DNA from 3 places in the Arthrobacter sp. Sr33 genome. Region 1 is predicted to be linked to each of the others. Evidence: predicted binding sites of a transcription regulator. Region 1 holds the regulator's gene; each other region holds the start of a gene.
What was found. The regulator LexA, encoded in region 1, represses DNA repair genes until DNA is damaged. The targets are predictions, from matches to a motif close to TCGAACANNTGTTCGA.
Positions count from the first base shown of each region.

Region 2: the regulator LexA is predicted to act here: its motif matches at 2,216-2,231, upstream of uvrA (excinuclease ABC subunit UvrA).
Region 3: the regulator LexA is predicted to act here: its motif matches at 2,971-2,986, upstream of ACX80T_RS12635 (HNH endonuclease signature motif containing protein).

Region 1 is NZ_JBTNDD010000005.1:42,860-47,856, forward strand. It holds gene ACX80T_RS08330 (LysM peptidoglycan-binding domain-containing protein) at 118-492, opposite strand; gene lexA (transcriptional repressor LexA) at 963-1,619, shown strand; gene ACX80T_RS08340 (ATP-dependent DNA helicase) at 1,616-3,643, opposite strand; gene hflX (GTPase HflX) at 3,636-4,997, opposite strand, start outside.
Region 2 is NZ_JBTNDD010000002.1:137,220-142,216, reverse strand. It holds gene uvrA (excinuclease ABC subunit UvrA) at 1-2,145, opposite strand, end outside; gene ACX80T_RS03525 (GntR family transcriptional regulator) at 2,276-2,695, opposite strand; gene ACX80T_RS03520 (MBL fold metallo-hydrolase) at 2,808-3,446, shown strand; gene ACX80T_RS03515 (trans-aconitate 2-methyltransferase) at 3,545-4,357, opposite strand; gene ACX80T_RS03510 (DEAD/DEAH box helicase) at 4,407-4,997, shown strand, end outside.
Region 3 is NZ_JBTNDD010000009.1:50,045-55,041, reverse strand. It holds gene ACX80T_RS12645 (B3/B4 domain-containing protein) at 1-494, opposite strand, end outside; gene ACX80T_RS12640 (helix-turn-helix domain-containing protein) at 487-1,131, opposite strand; gene ACX80T_RS12635 (HNH endonuclease signature motif containing protein) at 1,248-2,918, opposite strand; gene ACX80T_RS12630 (hypothetical protein) at 3,184-3,333, opposite strand; gene ACX80T_RS12625 (ROK family glucokinase) at 3,454-4,569, opposite strand; gene ACX80T_RS12620 (AMP-dependent synthetase/ligase) at 4,706-4,997, shown strand, end outside.

The DNA of each region.
Region 1 (4,997 bases):
CGGGCCTTCACCCTTCATCAGGATCTTCACCGCGTTCGCAGAAGCTCCGCACCCGGTGGCCGATACTGGCCGACCGGGTTGGAGGGTTCTGGGGGTGCAGTACTGGCTGTCGAGGAGTTACCGGTTGGTGGGGACATCCAGTTGCTGCCCTGCCTGCAGCACTGAGGTGCCCAGGCTGTTCAGTTCAACGATCTCGGAGACGACGATGCGCGGATCGCGGTCCGGAGCGAACTCGGTTGCCAGCTGCCAGATGGTTTCGCCGGCTGCGACGCTGACACTGACGGTCTCGGTCACCTCTCCGCCTTCAGCTGATGCCTTGGCAGGCGAGTTGAAAAATCCTGACAACATCAGAACGGCCGACGCGAGTAGCACGATCGGCAATCCGACCAACAGGAGCCGGCCCCTGCGGGTAAGCCGCAGCTTGGTGGCGCCGCTCGTGGTCGCGTCGCTTTCGGTGGTGGGGAAATTCTGGTGTGTGGTGATGACAGACATGGATACACCTCTCTGTACTCTCGAATCAGTCCATTCGGTCCTGGGGTATGAGCCCGGGACCAACCCTGAAGGTTGAAGGCGGTGTTCGAGCTAAAACCGGCGATTCCTGTTTTGTTCGAACTTATCTTCGAATTACTGCTTGTTTATTTTTAGCACTGATTGACGAACTTTGTCGAGACACGATCGAACAAATGTTTGAAAACGTGTCCTGACTCCCTTACCGTTAGGGCAAGGATGAAGGTTCGGGATCCAGCAGAAACCAGCACATCATCCGCCACTGACAAAATAAGCTCGGCCCCTGGAATCCAGGGATCTGCCGGGGTACATGGATTCTTATCGAAGGGACAGCGACCGTGAAAGAGTCCGACGCACCACTGGATGAACCGGCCTCCGACCTTGCCCCGGCTGACCCCGCCCCGGCCGTCCTGCCAGCCCGTGGCCGCCCGCGTGGGCGCCAGGTGCCCAAGGGCATGACGCCCCGCCAGAAGAAGATCCTTGAGACCATTCAGCGGGCCATCGGCACCAACGGGTATCCGCCCTCCATGCGCGAGATCGGAGACACGGTGGGGCTCGCCAGTCTCTCGAGCGTCACCCATCAGTTGTCGCAGCTCGAGCGGATGGGCTATCTCAGGCGCGATCCGAAGCGCCCCCGCGCCATGGAGATCCTGCTTCCGCTGACCCTCGACCATGATCAGCACAGCGGCGAAGAAGGATCGGGCCAGGGTACGACACCGGACGTCGGCGGCGCGATCGACGCAGCCATGGTTCCGATGGTGGGGCGGATCGCTGCCGGCGGCCCGGTGCTGGCCGACCAGGTAGTGGAAGATGTCATGCCGCTACCCCGCCAGTTGGTGGGACACGGCGATCTCTTCATGTTGCGGGTCTATGGCGATTCGATGATCGACGCCGCCATTTGCGACGGTGACTGGGTAGTGGTCCGGCGCCAGCAGGAAGCACAGAACGGTGACATCGTGGCCGCGCTCCTCGACGACGAGGCGACGGTGAAGACTTTCCGCCAGCGCGACAGTCACACCTGGCTGCTCCCCCAGAACACCCAGTACGAGCCGATCCTGGGAGACCTCGCCACGATTATGGGCAAGGTCGTCTCGGTGATGCGCGCCCTCTAACCCCCGGGCGTGGGTTTTCCTGCCAGCCGCTCCAGGACGCCGACCGCCGTCGTGCGATCGGTGGTGGACCAGAAAGGCGGCAGCGCGGCACGCAGGAATGATCCGTAGCGTGCGTTGGCGAGCCTGGAATCGAGGATCGCCACCACCCCCTTGTCTTCGGCTGCGCGGATGAGGCGTCCGGCGCCCTGAGCGAGGCGGACGGCCGCGTGGGTTGCCGAAACGCTCATGAAACCGTTTCCACCGGCCTTCGCTACGGCTCTCGTCCGCGCTGTCATGAGTGGGTCGTCAGGGCGCGGGAAGGGAATGCGGTCGATGGTCACCAGCCGGCACGACCGGCCTGGCACATCGACGCCCTGCCAGAGTGACATGGTGCCGAAGAGGCACGTGTCCGGCTCATCCGAGAATTGTTTGACCAGCGCCGACATTGACGATTCGCCCTGGCACAGGATCTCGAAGTCGACCCGTGGGCGCAGTGCTTCGGCTGCGTCTTCGGCCGCGCGGCGGGAGGAAAAAAGTCCCAGCGCCCCACCCCGCGATGCTTTCAGCAAGACCTCCAGTTCGTCGAGCTGCTCAGGCGAGGTGCCCCGCTCCGGCTTTGGAAGGTCCTTCGCGACATACAGGACGCCCTGCTTCGGGTAGTCGAAGGGGCTGCCGACGTCGACGCCGGTCCATGACGGCGCCGAGGCGCCCGCGAGACCGAGCGAACCGGCGACTGGACCGAATTCGGCCCCGATGGCGAGCGTTGCCGAGGTCAGGACCACTGTGTGATCGGCGAACAGGCCTTCCCGCAGCTTCCCGGCCACGGACAGTGGCGCGATGTTGATGGTCGCGGGTGCGTCGTCGTCGGGCTGTGAATACCCGGTGCCCGGTGAGAAGGTGCTTGGCCGTGAGGCCCAGAGCACCTCACCGGCCGGTGTCGCCGTCAGAAGCCGCTCGCAGAGTTCGAAGACGGCGAGGACGTGGGACTTCGCCATCTGCCGGCCACCGTCTGCCGGGGTCGGTCCGTCTCCTTTGGCGTCCGACAGGACGGCCCGGCAGGCTTCGCGGACCTGGGTGATCGCCGTTTCCTGCTCCTCGGTGAGTCCGGCAGCCATTAATCCCGTGGGGATCCCGGCGACTGTTGACTCGAAAAAGCGGTTTGCGGAGTCGAGGCCCTCGGTGGCGATTGACAGATGACGGCGGGCCGCCGACGCCGCAGCGGAAATCATCCCCGCCGATAATTGTCCGGACACCGCGCCGGTGACCCGGTCATGCAGTTCGTGGGCTTCGTCGATGACGACGACGTCGTACTCGGGGAGCACCGCCAGCCCCTCGAAGGCACTGATCGCGAGCATTGCATGGTTGGTGATGACGATATCCGCGTCGCCCGCCTTGGCCCTGGCCCGTTCGCTGAAGCATTCCGCCGCGACCGGGCACTTTTGGGCGCCAAGACATTCCATGCTGGTCACGGACACCTGCCGCCACGCCTGCTCGCTCACCCCGGGAGTCAGCTCGTCCCGGTCACCCGTGTCGGTGGTTTCGGCCCACTCCCGGAGCCTGACAACCTCGCGGCCCAGCGGGGTGGCCGGGCCGGCGGAGGGATGCGGTGCGGCGGTGTCCTCGCCGAGGCTGAAGAGCGCGTCGGGTGCCCCCTCTTCGGGGAAGCCTCCGCCCGTTTTGTGCTTGCAGACGTAATTGCCGCGGCCTTTGAGCAGCACCACGTCGACGGGGCGGGGTAGCTTGCCTTTGAGGGCCTTCAGCAGCCGGGGCACGTCGCGACCGACAATCTGGGCCTGCAACGCCAACGTTGCAGTGGATACGATGGCCGGTTTGTCGTGGGTCAGGGCGTGGGAGATCAAGGGGATGAGGTAGGCCAGCGATTTACCGGTGCCCGTGCCAGCCTGCACCAGCAGGTGGTCCCCGGTGGTCAGCGCCTCGGCGACCCGTTGCGTCATCTCATGCTGGCCCACCCGGTTCTCGCCGCCCATGGCTTCAACTGCGGCGTCAAGAAGTTCCAGCGGCCCCGCGGTACCGCTGTCAGGCATGCTGGCGGAATTCCTCCAGATCGGCGGCAAGACCCGCACGGACCATGACGTCGAGTCGGGTGCCCGATTCAACGTGCTCAAGGTTCAGGATCTCGGCGTCGGACTGGTGCAACCTGCTGACGACGTCGCCGCGTTCGTACGGCACCAGCAGCGTCAGCTTCACGCTGGGTCGCGGGATGGCAGCGCTGACGGCTTCGAGGAGCTCGGCGATACCCTCGCCCGTGCGGGCTGAGACCACCACGTGCCGGGGCTCGCGTTGACGCAGGCGTTCGATCACGAAGGGATCCGCGGCATCGGCCTTGTTCAGAACAATGATTTCGGGGACCTTGCGGGCATCGACCTCAGAGAGCACTTCCCGCACCGCGGCGATCTGCCCCTCCGGATCGGGGTGGGACACATCCACCACATGGAGAATCAGGTCCGAGTCGGCAATCTCTTCGAGCGTCGACCGGAATGCCTCAACCAGCTGGGTGGGCAGCGACCTGACGAACCCGACCGTATCGGCAAGCGTGTAGCCCAACCCATCGGCGGTTTCGGCCTTACGCACCGTGGGATCCAGGGTGGCGAACAGCGCGTTCTCCACCAGGACGCCAGCGTCGGTGAGGCGGTTCAGCAAGGAGGATTTGCCAGCGTTGGTGTAGCCGGCGATTGCGACCGAGGGGATCTCATTACGACGGCGGTTGGCGCGTTTTGTTTCGCGGGCTGGTTTCATCCCGCTGATCTCCCGGCGCAGCTTCGCCATCCGGGTGCGAATCTTCCGCCGGTCAAGCTCGATCTTCGTTTCGCCGGGCCCACGGGAACCCATCCCGGCGCCGGCGCCGCCGACCTGGCCGCCTGCCTGGCGGGACATGGAGTCACCCCAACCGCGCAGCCTGGGGAGTAGGTATTCGAGCTGTGCCAGCTCGACCTGGGCTTTGCCCTCCCGCGATTTCGCGTGCTGGGCAAAAATGTCGAGGATCAGGGCCGTCCGGTCAATGACCTTGACCTTGACGATGTCTTCCAGTCCGCGGCGCTGGGAGGGAGAGAGTTCGCTATCCACGATGACGGTGTCGGCTCCGGTGGATACCACGATGTCCTTGAGCTCCTGGGCCTTGCCCGAGCCGAGGAAGGTGCCGGGGTCTGGCTTGAGCCGGCGCTGGACGATGCCGTCGAGCACCTCTGAACCGGCGGTGGCTGCCAGCGCCGACAGTTCCCGCAGCGAGTTTTCCGCATCTTCGGCGGTGCCTTCACTCCAGAGCCCTGCCAGGACGACGCGTTCGAGGCGGAGCTGCCGGTATTCGACCTCAGTGACGTCTTCGAGTTCGGTGGAAAGCCCTGCGACGCGTCGCAGTGCACGCCGTTCGTCCAGGTCCTG
Region 2 (4,997 bases), on a different contig from region 1:
ACCGGTGTAGGTGGCAGGGTTGGAGCGTGGTGTCCGGCCGATCGGGCTCTGGTCGACGTGGACCACTTTGTCGAGGTGTTCGAGGCCATCGATCCGCTTGTGCCGGCCGGCAACCTGCTTGGCGCCGTTGAGCTTGTTGGCCAGCACTTTGTAGAGGATCTCGTTGACCAGGGTGGACTTCCCTGACCCGCTGACACCCGTGACCGCGGTGAGGACGCCCAGCGGGAAGGCAATGTCAAAGGACGTCAGGTTATGTTCGCGTGCACCGACCACCTTGAGCTGCCGGGACTTGTCGATCTTGCGGCGCTTCTTTGGGATCTCGATCTTCCGCCGACCGGAGAGGTAGTCACCGGTGATGGAACGCTCATTGGTGAGGAGGTCTTCAAGCAGACCGGAGTGGACCACCTCGCCGCCGTGCTCGCCGGCGCCGGGGCCGATGTCGACAATCCAGTCGGCTTCCTGGATGGTGTCCTCGTCATGCTCGACGACGATCAGGGTATTGCCGAGGTTACGGAGGCGGGCGAGCGTCTCGATCAGCCGCCGGTTGTCGCGCTGATGCAGCCCGATTGACGGTTCATCGAGAACGTAGAGTACGCCCACAAGTCCTGAACCGATCTGGGTTGCCAGCCGGATGCGCTGTGCCTCTCCGCCGGACAGGGTCCCGGAGGCGCGTTCGAGGTTCAGGTACTCGAGTCCGACGTCGAGCAGGAACTGCAGCCGGGCCTGGATTTCCTTGAGGACCTGGCTGGCAATCTGGGCTTCACGGCCGGTGAGCACCAGGTTGTTGAGGAAGTCGCTGCAGTCGCGCATTGGCATGGCTGCGACCGACGCAATGGATTTGCCGTTGATCAGGACCGAGAGTGAGGCCGGGTTCAGCCGGGCTCCGCCACACGCGGGGCACGGGATCTGCCGCATGTACTCCTCGTAGCGGTCGCGTGCGTGGTCGGATTCGGTTTCGAGATGCTTGCGGTGGATGTACTGCACAGCGCCTTCGAAGCCGGTGCTGTACTTGCGCTCCCGGCCGAACCTGTTCTTGTACTGCACCACCACCTTGTGGTCCTTGCCGTACAGAGCTGCTTCCCGGGCACGGTCCGGCAACTTGTGCCAGGGCACGTCCATCTTGAAGTTCAGCTCTTTCGAGAGACCCTCAAGCAGCCGGGTCCAGTACTCGAGGGTTGCGGTGCCCAGCGACCAGGGGGCGATGGCGCCTTCCGCCAGACTCAGGTCCGGGTTGGGGACGACCAGCTCTTCGTCAACCTCAAGCTTGGTGCCGATCCCGGTGCAGACGGGGCACGCGCCGAAGGGGTTGTTGAAGGAGAACGAGCGTGGCTCGATCTCATCGATGGCCAGGGGGTGCTCGTTGGGGCAGGCCAGGTGCTCGGAGAACGCCCTGACGCGTTTGCTGTCTTTTTCGGGCAGATCAACGAAATCGGCGAGGACCCGGCCGTCGGCCAGCTTCAGCGCCGTCTCCACCGAGTCGGTGAGCCGCTGGCTAATGCCGTCCTTGACCACCAGCCGGTCGACAATGACTTCGATGGTGTGTTTGTACTGTTTGCCGAGCTTGGGCGGATCGGACAGCTGGACGACGTCGCCGTCGACACGGGCGCGGGCGTAGCCTTTGGCCGTCAACTCCTGGAACAGGTCGACGAACTCTCCCTTGCGGCCTCGCACCACGGGGGCGAGGATCTGGAATCGGGTGCCCTCTTCGAGTTCAAGCAGCTGGTCGACGATCTGCTGCGGGGTCTGCTTGGCGACCGGTTCGCCACAGGTGGGGCAGTGGGGGCGTCCCACGCGGGCCCAGAGGAGGCGCATGTAGTCGTAAATCTCGGTGATGGTGCCGACTGTTGACCGGGGGTTCTTGTTGGTCGACTTCTGATCGATGGACACCGCTGGCGACAGACCCTCAATAAAGTCCACGTCAGGCTTGTCCACCTGACCCAGGAACTGCCTGGCGTAGGCCGACAGGGACTCGACGTAGCGACGCTGACCTTCCGCGAAGATCGTGTCGAACGCGAGGGATGACTTCCCCGACCCTGAGAGACCGGTGAAGACGATCATCGCGTCACGCGGCAGGTCGAGGTCAACGTTGCGCAGGTTGTGCTCGCGTGCTCCCTTGACGATCAGACGCGAAAGATCCTGCGACATTTTGGGATCGGAAAACTCAGATTCGAGCGAAGTTGCAATAGACACCCGTTCACTCTAATTGAAACCGTGTTCGAATACATATTCGATCGGCTGGTTTTCAGCGTGTCGTCGGCGCGTTGGCCCCCGATGTTCACCGACGGCGCAGAGCGGCCCGCAGATAGGCAACGGCCTCGTCCTCGGTGAGGCCGTTGGCCTTGATCACATCCGCGTATTTGTCGGCGGCTGCGGCCGCCCGTTGCCGTGCTTCATCTCCTGCCGCCGCGACAACGGTGCCTGCCCGCGACCGGGTGACCACAATGTTGGCCTGCTCCAGTTCCCGATACGCCCTGGCGACGGTGTTGACTGCTACTCCGAGGTGGCCGGCGAGGGTGCGCACGGGTGGCAGGCGGGTCCCGACGGGAAGCGATCCGTTGTTCGCGGCGTCGAGAATCTGCACGCGGAGTTGTTCGTAGGGTGGCACAGAGCTTGCCTGGTCAATGCGGAGCCAACTGGTGACATCGGAGCTGCCTGTTGCGCCTGGATTCACTGTGGCCTTTCCGCTCTCTGTCACTCGTCACTGTTGTCCGGCCATTTCCCGGGCCGACCGCTGATGCCCATATTGTTCCATGCACCCCTGTGCCCCGAAAGTCTTGCCCATTTACCGGCGTGCCTAGACTGGGTTCATGCATACTCTTCAGGATCTGACCATCCGCTCGATCTCGGTCAGCGAGATGGACAACAACGTTTACCTGCTCACCTCGAAGGCCACGGGCGCACAGGTGCTGATTGACGCCGCCGATGACGCTCCCGCCATCATGGCGCTCCTTGCCGAGGGCGCCGCAGACACCACGGCTGAGCCGAAACTGGCGCTGATCGTCACCACCCATTCGCACTGGGACCATGTTCGGGCGCTGGCCGACGTCGTCGGGCAGACGGGAGCGCGCACTGCGGCCGGCACAGAAGACGTCACCGACATAGCGGTGCCTACGGATGTTCGGCTGGAGCACGGGGATATTGCCACTTTCGAGGGCTTCGACCTCGAAGCCATCAAGTTGCGCGGACACACACCGGGGAGCGTTGCCCTGTTGTACCGCGACCCGCACGGCCCGGCACACTTGTTTACTGGGGATTCGCTGTTCCCCGGCGGCATCGGGAACACCCAGGGCGACGCCGCCCGGTTTGAGTCGTTGCATAACGACGTGTCCGAGCGGATCTTCGACTATCTGCCGGACGACACCGTCTTGCATCCCGGCCATGGGAAGGGCACCACCGTCGGGGCTGAACGCCCGCAGCTTGAGGAATGGCGCGCCCGCGGCTGGTAAAACCGGCCGTCCGGCGGACTCACCGCCGTCGGAACCCACCTTCCCGTCCACCTGTGTGCAGGTGCGTTAACTGGCCCCCGGCTCAGGGCTGGCGGGAACTATCCCGCGGGGTCCTTGCTCCTACTTCGCCCGGTCTTGACGCCGACGGCGAAGATCCGGCGGAAGCCGAAGACTGTCCCCCAAGGTTCCTCGGGGTAGGCTCCACGCAGCAGGGCAGCATACTGTTCGACGAAGGCCGCGGCGTCGTCGTCGGACAGCGCATTCAGTACCGGGCGCAATCCGGTGCCCTTCAGCCACTGCAGCACCGGATCGGGTCCCGTGAGGACGTGCTGGTAGGTGGTCTCCCAGACGTCGGCGGTCATGCCCGCCTCGCTAAGCATCCGCAGGTACTCCTCCGGCTCCGACACGACATCGGTATGCCTCAGCACTCCCCCGAGCTGGTCCCGCCAGGCCCCAGATCCGGCCAGCTCGCGCAGCAAGGTGTGCGCCGGGGATCCGAAGTTGCCAGGAACCTGCAGGGCCAGCCAGGCACCTGGACGAAGCACCCGTGCCCACTTCTGCACCAGCTCGGCCTGACCCGGCACCCACTGCAGGACGGCGTTGGTGACGACGACGTCGACGTCGACGTCGTCTGCGGGTGAGAAGTCTCGGATATCACCAGTCTCGAACCGCAGGTTCGGCGGCGGGTCGGCTTGGTCATTGGCGCGCTGCACCATGTCGGCGGATGAGTCGATGCCCAGCACCCCGGCGTCGGGCCAGCGTTCGGCCAGCAGCCGGGTGAGGTCCCCCGGCCCGCACCCGAGATCGACGACGACGCGAGGCGCCGCATGGTCGACCCGACCGACCAGATCGAGGAACGGCCTGCCCCGGTGGTCAGAGAACAGAGAATACTGGGTGGGATCCCATCGCATTGCTCCAGCGTATCCGGCGGTGAGGCAGCTACGGATAGGCTGGAGTCCTATGAGAATTCAGGAACACCTCCCCGCAGGCACGGATCAGCCCGACGACGTTTACGGCGCCTTCCTCGAGTGGACGACCAGCGAGGGAATGAGCCTGTATCCGGCGCAGGACGAAGCTGTGCTGGAGCTGGTCTCCGGGAACAACGTGATCCTCGCGACGCCCACCGGATCGGGGAAGTCGCTGGTGGCGGTCGCAGCCCATTTCGATGCGATCGCCCGCGGGAAACGCAGCTACTACACGGCGCCGATCAAGGCTCTGGTGTCCGAGAAGTTTTTCGCCCTCTGCGAGACCTTCGGTGCCGAGAATGTCGGGATGATCACCGGTGATTCAGGGGTTAACCAGGACGCACCGATCATCTGCTGCACAGCAGAAATCCTGGCGAACATCGCGCTTCGTGAAGGTGCGCTGGCCGACGTCGGCACCGTCATCATGGACGAGTTCCACTTCTACTCCGACCCGCAGCGCGGCTGGGCGTGGCAGGTTCCCCTCCTTGAACTCCCCCAGGCCCAGTTCCTCCTGATGTCGGCGACCCTCGGCGACATGACCCGTTTCGAGGAGGAGCTGACCGAGCGCACCGGCCGACCCAGCACC
Region 3 (4,997 bases), on a different contig from region 1:
TCGCCAGGTTCCGGAAACTCGACCGTTTCCTCGCCCCCGGTCGCGGTGTCGAACGGTTCGGTTCCCCTGGCGAGGGTCAGGCGGGGTGGGCCAGCGTAACCGGTGAGATCCTCGCCACCCAAGGGGACCTGGTGGAGGACTGAGATGGCGTTGTAGATGTCGGTGAGTCGGTTGACGCGTGGGAGCCCGGTGGCTGACCTCCGCAGGAGGGCCTCCAGACTGTTGCGCGTTCGTTGCGGCTTGGCCCCGAAACCGCGATAGGCGTCCCGCCACGCAGCGACGTGTGCAAGTTGCTCAACCGGAGTAGTTTTGAGGAGCTCACGGGCGAAACCTTCAGCGTGGCTGAGGAGGTCCTCGCTTGTCTGGTCGCTGGGCCCTGGCACCAGACCATCGGCGGCGATCAGCACAGCACGATAGTCAGGACGAAGCAAGAACACTTCCGGGTCAACGCGGCTGGATTCCACAACCTGGTGCAAGCTGCTCAGATCATTCATTGGTTGTTGCCTCTCGGTGGCTTAGCCCTACACCGGGCTCGAAAACTGCCATGGTGAACGTGGCCGGTTCCATGGTTACGTTCGCGTACGAGTGGGCAACGTCCCCGGGAAACGACACGGCGTCCCCGGTTTCGAGCACTATTGTCTGCTCCCCCACCTGCACTGTGATCGAACCTTGCCGCACCTGGAGAAACTCTTTGGTTCCCTTGGAGTGTGGCTCGCTCTCGTGGCGGTCCCCTGGCACGAATGTCCAGTCCCAAAGTTCGACGACGTCGGGTGACTCAGAGCCTGCAACCAGCGTCCCCCTGCCACCGGATTCGGAAGTCCAAAGGGCGGCACCTTCACCGCTGCGTGTAACTGTCACAGGCTTCGCCGATGGAGACTCAACCAGCGAAGGCAGCCCGATGCCGAGAGCGTCGCTCAACCTCAACAGTGTTCCCACACTCGGGTTGGTGGCACCCTGCTCCACATTGATCAGCATGCGACGACTCACGCCAGCAGCGTCTGCCAGCTGATCAAGAGTCAGGGATCGGGAGTGGCGCTCATGTTTGATGCGGCTGCCAATTGCTGCCGCAAGCGCAGTGGGGTTACTTGCCATAAGTGCAGCATAGTGCACTGTCAGTGCAGTATGCATCATCAGTGCAGTATGCATTGTCGAGTGCGACTGCTGTCTGGATGGGCGCTGCCTGTGGTCCGCCGCTGTCTACGCCGCCGGGAGTGCTCTAAGCAGCCAAGATAATCGGGGGCGCACTCTCAGAAGGGCGGGGGGATCTCGGCTGGTGGTGCTGGTGGTGCTGGGGGTGGGTCTGGTCGGGTGAGGTAGGTTTCGCCGAGTGGTGAGATCGCGATGATGGTCCCGGGGTCGGGTTGTTGGTAGTGCCAGTAGCCGTCGGTTTTGAACATGTGGTGGCGTTTACACAGGGCCGCCAAGTTCCCGTAGCTGGTTTTGCCGCCTTGGGACCAGGGGGTGGTGTGGTCGAGTTCGCAGAACACCGCCAACCGGTTACATCCCGGATGCCGACACGTCCCGTCCCTAACCCGGACCGCATCCTTCAGGTCCTGCGGGACCCGGTACGTGGTTGCATCAGCGCCGAGCCTGGCCCCGGTGAAGGGGTGGGTGAGGATCCTGGTGAACGATGGTGCGTGCCCGGCGAGCTTCCGTGCCGTCTCGGGATCAATCGGCCCATAGCCTTCTAGCTCACCCGGTGTGTCCCCACCGAGGAGAGTCATCACCGGGACGGTGACGAACACCTTCGCCTGCACACCCCAATACGTGCTGGCCTCCCCCGACTGACTGGGGCTGTTGCTCTCTCGCCGCTGACTGGATCCGCTGTCCGTCCCGGATCCGCTGTCCGTCCGGGATCCGGGGTCCGCTGTTCCCGGCCAGCTCCGGTCAGCACCCGGGCCGGCCCCAGCGGCAGTACCAGGTTCGGTCCCAGCGGCAGCAGCAGGGCCAGCAGGGCCAGCTGGCCCTGCTGGGTCGGGTGCTTCACTCATGTGTCCGGTGGGTCCGGCGCTGGTGAGGACGTCAACGAGGACGTCGGCGCGTAACTGGGTGAGGGTCCTGGATTCGTCGGGGCCTTGCAGGTTACGGGCTGCGGTGTCGACGCGGTGGAAGATCCCGGCGGCTTGTTCGGTGGGCAGGAAGGCTTGGAGCCAGGCCATCCCGTCCTGCGCCGGGTCCAGATACACGCGACGGTCCTGGAGAGCCTTCCGGTGCCGCAGGGTGATCGATTCGGGGTGGAAGATGTCACGTAACCGTTGGGCCTGGCGGTAAAACTTCGCCACCGTGGTCTTGCAGGCCAGACCGATGAGCTGGGCCTCGAATGCGGCCATCACGGCGGGAACGGTATCCGGGATACCAATCGCTTCCCCGACCACCGCCCACGCGTGACGGCGCGATAACCTGCCATCCTCCAACGCGGTCAGGGTGGCCCGGTAATCGCGGACCAGCAGCTCACTATGGTCAAGCAGGGAACCAGCGGTGCGCTCCGGCAGGCGCAGGGCCGCACCGATCTCCGACGCAGCCAGGGCGTGAGTGTGGTCCTGGTCTTCGGCCCACGGGTGTTCCTCGGCCATCAGGTCATGAAGGTGGGTGAGGGCTTTGGCTTCCTGCGCGTCGACCCAGGACCGCAACGCTGAGAGCGTCTTGAGCAGGTTCACGGTCTGCCCCGCGTTCAACGTCACCATCGCCGCGACCGATACCTGGCCAGACAACGGCACCGGAGCCCCCGGCCCGGTCGGAGCGGTCCAGGTCGCTTCCCCGCCCAGCGGACCGCCCGGACCGTACCCACCCGCATTCCCCGAAGCAGTGTTCGCGGACCCGCTCTCGAAGACGGAATCGCGGCCAGAACCGGGGCCAGAACCGGGGCCGGTTTCGGGGGAAAATCCCGATCCGGGAGCAGAAGCGTCGCTGCCTTTCATACCTCTATTCCATCATCGCCCACTGACAAAATAGGGGCCGATTCAGGGTCACCCGAAAAACTTTTTCAACTATTTTCGGGCCCACAGAACCATCACCGGACCGCCCCCTGGGCACCCGCTGCACCGAGAGATGCAGCGCATCAAGGTGCACGAGTCCGCTGGAGTCCACCGGTTGCAGCAGTGTACTCAGCGAAGCAGGGCCCGATAAAGCCGAACTTGGGGACACCGCGACTTGGCTGGCGGCCAGGGCTTTCTTCTTTAGGTCCTAGTGCCGTTCCCAAAGGACACTTCCCATCGTGATCACCATGGCTAGACCGGTAGCCCAAAGGTACTCAGACCCCTGCAGCGTCCGGATGATCGAGATGATCAGGAGTATTCCGGCAAGTACAAAGAGTGCCCATCGTCCGGTGCTCATTGCGGTTCCACTCAAAAGAGTCGATGCGTCTTGCAGTGTCAGCCGGTCATAGTTGCGCAACGCAACCAATAGCCTGCCGCTTATCGCTCAGGAGGACAGGAACGCCTAAGAAGCCCCGTTCTAGTTCCGGCCAGCGCGCCCGCGGCTCAACCGCGGACTCAACCTGGAGAGATCCGCCGCCCCCACCAACCCGGCAGAAGGCCCCAACGCTGCAGCTTCCACCCGCGCAGCCGGGCGGAACCCTCGACCCGTCAGGTTGCGGCCAAAAGCTCGCCGGGCCGGTTCCAGCAGCACATCTCCGGCAGCACCCAGTCCGCCGCCCACCACAAAGGTTCCCGGGTCCAGCGCAGCAGCCAGGTTGGCGAGCCCAAGCCCGAGCCACTGCCCGACGTCGTCGACCAGTTCCCGGCTCGCCGGGTCTCCTTCCAGCGCCAGCTTGGTGACGACGGCCCCGGTGATGAGCTGCGGGTCGCCGTCGACCTCCCTCAACAATGCCTGGGCTACCGGGGAGTTGGCGGTCGCAAGCTCCCGCGCCTCCCGCCCCAACGCGTTGCCTGAGGCGTACTGCTCCCAGCATCCCCGGTTTCCGCATTCACAGCGGTGACCCTGCGGCACGATGATCTGGTGGCCAAACTCCCCAGCCACCCCGAAACGTCCCCGCTCCAGGGCGCCGTCCATGATCATGGCTCCGCCGATGCCGGTGCCCAGGGTGATGCAGACCAACCGGCTCTCCCCCTGGCCTGCACCGAACCGCCATTCGGCCCACGCGGCGGCGTCGGCGTCGTTGACCACGGTCACCCTCCGCCGAAGGATCCGCTCCAGATTGTGGCGTAGGGGCTCATTGCGCCACGCCAGATGGGGGCTGAAGAGCACGGTCCCGTTGGTCAGGTCCATCCAGCCAGCGGCGCCGATCCCCACCGACCGGATCCGGTGGCCGACCGACAGCTCGGCTACCAGCTCGGCGATGATCGCTTCGACGTGCCTCGGATCGTGTCCGGGCGTATCCCTGCGGGATTCGGCGAGGATGTTGCCGTGGATGTCGACGACGCCGGCTGCCACCTTGGTCCCACCAATATCGATCCCGATCGCAAGCCCACGGCGCAGGAACGTGGGCGAATCTGGGTAGCCAGCGGTGAAGCCAACAGGCCGCCGTAGGGCACCCAGACCCCCGCCACCGGGGGCGCGGAGCTGACCCCGCAGCCGGGGCACTGCCGGGGCGTCCGTCTGCCTGATCATTGGTTGTCCTCCGCTGGATTGCCATCGGCGTTGCCCTACCGTTACCGATTCGTACATTACTGGAGAGTATTAACGTCGGTTGAACCTATAGGCTAATGAAATCCAGCAAGTTTTGGAGATATCAAAGGAGATAGTCGTGCGCGAATACAGCGTCCCCGTAATGGTGGACACGCCCCGTGACAGTAATATCACGGAGCTGGTTGTCAAACAGGCTGCAAAGCCGTCCAACCCAGCGTTGTTCTCCAAAAAGGACAACGCCGGAGAGTGGCAGAACATCCAGGCGACTGAATTCCTCGCTGACGTCCAGCTCCTCGCAAAAGGCCTGATGGCCAGCGGCGTCCAGGCCGGCGACCGCGTGGCGATCATGGCTCGCACCCGGTACGAGTGGTCGCTGGTGGACTTCGCGATCTGGTTTGCCGGAGCCATCT